Regions from separate parts of the Cellulomonas sp. NS3 genome, predicted to be linked through region 2. Evidence: riboswitches for the same ligand, from Rfam matches in the RefSeq annotation. Region 2 holds a riboswitch; the other holds the start of a gene.
What was found. A riboswitch is a leader RNA that binds a small molecule or an ion and turns the genes downstream of it on or off. The one in region 2 is predicted to bind S-adenosylmethionine.
Positions count from the first base shown of each region.

Region 1: linked by a shared signal. The riboswitch ahead of NXY84_RS19270 (aminotransferase class V-fold PLP-dependent enzyme) and the one ahead of NXY84_RS01005 (methylenetetrahydrofolate reductase) in region 2 are both predicted to bind S-adenosylmethionine.

Region 1 covers NZ_CP103289.1:4,254,311-4,256,684, forward strand. The annotation lists gene NXY84_RS19270 (aminotransferase class V-fold PLP-dependent enzyme) at 1-1,286, opposite strand, end outside; SAM riboswitch class IV at 1,325-1,440, opposite strand; SAM riboswitch class I at 1,559-1,659, shown strand; gene NXY84_RS19275 (DUF1737 domain-containing protein) at 1,664-1,951, shown strand; gene NXY84_RS19280 (rhodanese-like domain-containing protein) at 1,948-2,373, shown strand; gene NXY84_RS19285 (O-succinylhomoserine sulfhydrylase) at 2,370-2,374, shown strand, end outside.
Region 2 covers NZ_CP103289.1:207,109-209,482, forward strand. The annotation lists gene metE (5-methyltetrahydropteroyltriglutamate--homocysteine S-methyltransferase) at 1-197, opposite strand, end outside; gene NXY84_RS01005 (methylenetetrahydrofolate reductase) at 211-1,305, opposite strand; SAM riboswitch class I at 1,373-1,467, opposite strand; gene NXY84_RS01010 (histidine phosphatase family protein) at 1,664-2,323, opposite strand.

The DNA of each region.
Region 1 (2,374 bases), 730 kb from region 2:
TAGCGCGCACCCGGGCCCTCGGCGAGGAACGCCGCGACCCCGGCGACGAGCCGGTCCACCGCCTCCGACGGCGTGCCGACGCCGACCGACGCGCGGATGGCGCCGTCCGCCGCGCCGAGGCGCTGGAGCAACGGGTGGGCGCAGAACCGGCCGTCGCGCACGCCGATGCCGTGCTCGGCGGCGAGGTAGGCGGCGACGAGGCCCGGGTCGTGCTCCCCGACCGTGAAGGTCACGACGCCGACGGGCTCGCCGGAGTCGGGCCAGATCCGCACGACCCGCACGCCGTCGAGCGTCGCGAGGCCGTCGACGAGCCGGGCGCGCAGCGCTGCCTCATGCGCCTCGAGCGCCCCGGCGGGGAGCCCCGCGAGCACCTCGCAGGCCTCGGCCAGCGCGATCGCGCCGACGACGTTCGGCGACCCGGCCTCGTGCCGCGCCGGTGCGGGCTGCCAGACCGTGCGGTCTGCGCGCACGTCCCGCACCGCGCCGCCGCCCGCGAGGTACGGCTCGCCCGCGTCGAGCCAGTCGCGCCGGCCGACGAGCGCACCCGCACCGAACGGCGCGTACGTCTTGTGCCCCGAGAACGCGACGTAGTCGGCCCCGGTCGCGGCGAGGTCGAAGCCGCGGTGCGGGACGAGCTGCGCGCCGTCGACCACGACCCGCGCGCCGGCGGCGTGGGCGAGGCGCACGACCTCGTCGAGCGGCAGCGCCTCCCCCGTGACGTTCGACGCCCCGGTCAGCGCGACGAGCGCGTGCGGCTGCGCGGCGAGCTCGCGGGCGAGCACCTCGAGCGTCTCGGCGACGGTGCCGGCGATCGGCACGACGGTCGACGCGCGGTCCGGGCCCTGGCCCCACGGCAGCAGGTTCGCGTGGTGCTCGACGTCCAGCACGAGCACCCGCCCCGGCGTCCCGTCGGCGCCGGCCGGGACGACGCCCGCGAGCAGGTTGAGCGCGTCGGTCGTGTTCCGGGTGATGATCGCGACGTCGTCCGCGCGGGCGCCGACGAACCGCGCGATCGTCTGGCGCGACGCCTCGTACAGCGCGGTGGACACCTGCGACAGGTAGCCGGCGCCGCGGTGCACGGACGCGTACAGCGGCAGGACCTCGGTCACGCGCGCCGCGACGGCCTCGAGCGCGGGGGCGCTGGCCGCGTAGTCGAGGTTGGCGTAGGTGCGGCTCGTGCCGTCGAGCAGCGGCACCTGCGTGTCCCCGCCGACGACGGGCAGGATCCCGTCCAGCGGCGCCGGCGTCGTCGTCGCACAGGTGGTGGCCTCGGTGATCACGGACATGGTGCTCCTCGACAGGTCGGTGGGGACCCGTGGTGAGGACCCCGCGCTTGCCGTCCGCCGATCGGCGGCACGGCCAGGTCGTCACCCGGGGCACCCCACCGCGGAGGAGGGTTGCCGGCCAGCAAGCCGGGGCTTCGTGCTGGCACTCATGACCTGGACCGAGAATCCCCGGGAGGGACCGCCGGTGTCAACGGGTGGGCACGGCGTCTCGCATGGCGGACCGTGCGGGGTCGAGGCTTGGACCGCGGCCGGACGTGAGCCTACGATCGCCGTCACCATCCAGAGCGGCCGAGAGATCTGGCTCGACGACGCCGCAGCAACCCGCAGGCACCACGTGCCTGGAACAGGGTGCTACCGCCAGGACCGATGGAGGCGACATGAGCGACGCACCCGACCCGACGACCGGGACCGGCGGCACCGGCGAGCCCGGCACTGGCACCCCCGAGCCGGAGCCCCTGCGCTACCGGCTCCTGACCGGGCCCGACGACCGCTCGTTCTGCGAGCGCGTCAGCGCCGCGCTGGCCGAGGGCTACGTGCTGCACGGCGGCCCGGCCGCGACGTTCGACGGCACCCGGGTGATCGTCGCGCAGGCCGTCGTCCTGCCCGACCCGGTGCCCACCACCGGCCCGGTCCCCGTGCCGCGCGCCCAGGTGCTCCCCGCATGAGCGCCGGCGGCTACGCGGGTGACCTGACCCCGCAGCAGGCGTGGGAGCTGCTGGAGCACGACGAGCGCGCGCTGCTCGTCGACGTCCGCACCGACGGCGAGTGGGCGACGATCGGCGTCCCCGACACGTCCGCCACCGGGCGCCCGGCGGCGTTCGTCGAGTGGGTCGACGGCACCGGCCGGCCCAACCCGGCGTTCGTGGACGAGCTGCGCGCGAGCGGCCTCGAACCCGGCGACGACCGTCCCGTGGTGTTCCTGTGCCGCTCGGGCGTGCGCTCGGTCGGCGCCGCGAAGCTCGCCACCGCGGCCGGCCTGGGCCCCGCGTACAACGTGCTCGACGGCTTCGAGGGTGGCGTCGGCCCGGACGGGCAGCGCGGGGCGACCGGCTGGCGCGCCGCCGGGCTCCCCTGGCGGCAGCGGTGAG
Region 2 (2,374 bases):
CCGAGGCCGGCGAGGTGCGTGCGGGTGCGCTTGCGCAGGTCGGCGGCGACCGCCTCGACCTCCTCGGCGGACGTCTTGCCGGCCCAGAACGCCTCGATGGCCTTCTTCAGCTCGCGGCGGGGCCCGATGCGCGGGTAGCCGAGGATCGTCCCGGCGGGGAACTCGGGCAGCGCGGACGCGGGGGTGGTGCTGGTCATCGTGGGTCCTCGATCAGTTCGTGGGGGCGGGGACGGGGCTGGGTGTGCCGGCCTGCGGCCTGGGGGAGCGGTCGGGAGCTGTCGGAGCCCCGCCGCCGAGGTGTGCACCCTCGAGCAGGTCCAGCGCGGCATGGTGGGTGTTGAAGGTGTAGACGTGGACGCCCGGGGCGCCCCCGTCGAGCACGGCGTTCACGAGGTCGACGCTCACGCGGATGCCGACACGGTGGCGCTCGGCGTCGTCCTCGACCGAGCCGAGCCGCTCGAGCAGCGGCCGGGGGACCGGGACGCCGGTGAGCGCCTCGACCCGCAGGAGCCGGGCGGGGTCCGTCGTCGGGATGATGCCCGGGATGATCGGGATCGTGACGCCGGCCTCGCGCGCCTCGGCGACGAGCTCGAGGTAGCTGCCCGCGTCGAAGAAGACCTGCGTGATCGCGAAGTCGGCGCCGGCCTCCTGCTTGGCGAGCAGCGCCGCGACGTCCTGCGCCCGGGTGCTGCCCGTGCCGGCGTTGCCGCGCGGGAACGCGGCGACGGCGATCGACAGGGGCCGCACGGTCGCGCGGACCTTCTGCGCGAGGCTCGCACGGCAGCGGCGCTCCTCGATCTCGCGGAGCAGCGCGACGAGCTCGCTCGCGGTCTCGAGGCCCTCGGGGTGCGGGCGCCAGTCCGGCTGGTCGGCCGGCGGGTCGCCGCGGAGCGCGAGGAAGGACCGGACGCCCTCGTCGAGGAACTCCTCGACGACCGCGGTGACCTCGGCGCGCGAGGTCCCGACGCAGGTCAGGTGCGCGATGGGGTTGAGCGACGTCTCGCGCAGCAGGCGGCGGACGAGCCCTCGCGTGGTGTCGCGCGTCTTGCCCGACGCCCCGTAGGTCACCGAGACGAAGTCGGGGCGGGCCTCGCCGAGCGCCTGGATCGTCGCCCACAGCTTCGGGGCGGCGTCCGGGTTGCGCGGCGGGAACAGCTCGAACGACACCGTCGGCCGGTCGACCGGCGCCAGCACGTCGCGCGCACCCGGGGCCGGGCGGACCGAGTCGCCGGTGAAGGTGTCGCGCGGGGCGGGGGGTGCGTCGGGCGCGGCGTCGGGCGCGGCGTCGGTCACGGGCGCGCTCATGAGGCGGTCCGGTGCGGGGTGGCCGCCCGGGAGGGTCGCAGACACGGGGACGTGCACGTCATCGTCAACTCCATCGAACCTGGCGGAAGCACCCACACCCTCGTGAGAGGGGGGTTGCTGCGGCGTCGACGAGCCAGGACTCTCGGCCGCTCTGGATGGTGAGCCGAGCATAGGGCCGGTCCCGCATGCTGAGCAATGCCTCTCACCAACCGAGATGAGCCCGTCCACGGCTCGGCGGTCTGCCCGTGACCTGGGGCGCGCCGCCGCGAGGACGCGACCCCGTGACGTGTGCGCCGAGCGGTGCTCGTCGGGCGGCGTGCGGGTCGGCCTGGGCGGTGCGGGTCGGGCGGCGTGCGGGTCAGGCGATCGAGGCTACCGGGGTCGGCGCGCGCATCGGGCGGGCCGCCACGTGGCCCTGGCCGGCGACGTCGACCGCGACGCTCGTCAGGCGCGCCGACCCGTCGGGCTCGATCTGGACGGTGGAGACCGACGCGTTGGGCAGCGGGACGAGGCCGACCTCGTCGACCGTCGCGAGGTACGCGCCGAGCGCGAGCCCGTGCCCGACGACGAGGACGTGCCCGCCGTCGTCGTGCTGCGCGGCGATGCGGGCGAACACGTCCCGGGTCCGGTGCATGAACTCGGCCCCGGGCTCCCCGCCGGGCAGCCCCGGGTGCCGGCCTGCGAGGACCTCCGTGACGAGCTCGGGCCACGAGACGACCTCGTCGAGCACCCCTTCGTGCTTCCGCTCGTAGATGCCGAAGCTGTACTCGAGCAGCCCGGGATCGGTGCGCAGGCGGACCTCGGGGTGGGGGCGGAGCAGCTCGACGGCGGTCGCGACGGCCCGGCCCGAGGGCGAGGACCACGCCGCGGTGAACGGGGTGCCGGCGAGGTGCCGGGCGGTGGTGCGGACGCCCGCGCGGCCGTCGCGCGTGAGCGGCGAGTCGCAGCGTCCCTGCATGATCCGTCGTGCGTTGAAGTAGGTGCGCCCGTGGCGGACGAGCGTCAGCGTGAGGGTCATCGGTGCCCCGCTCTCTCTCGTTGTCGCTCCGACGCTAAGGAGCACGCATGT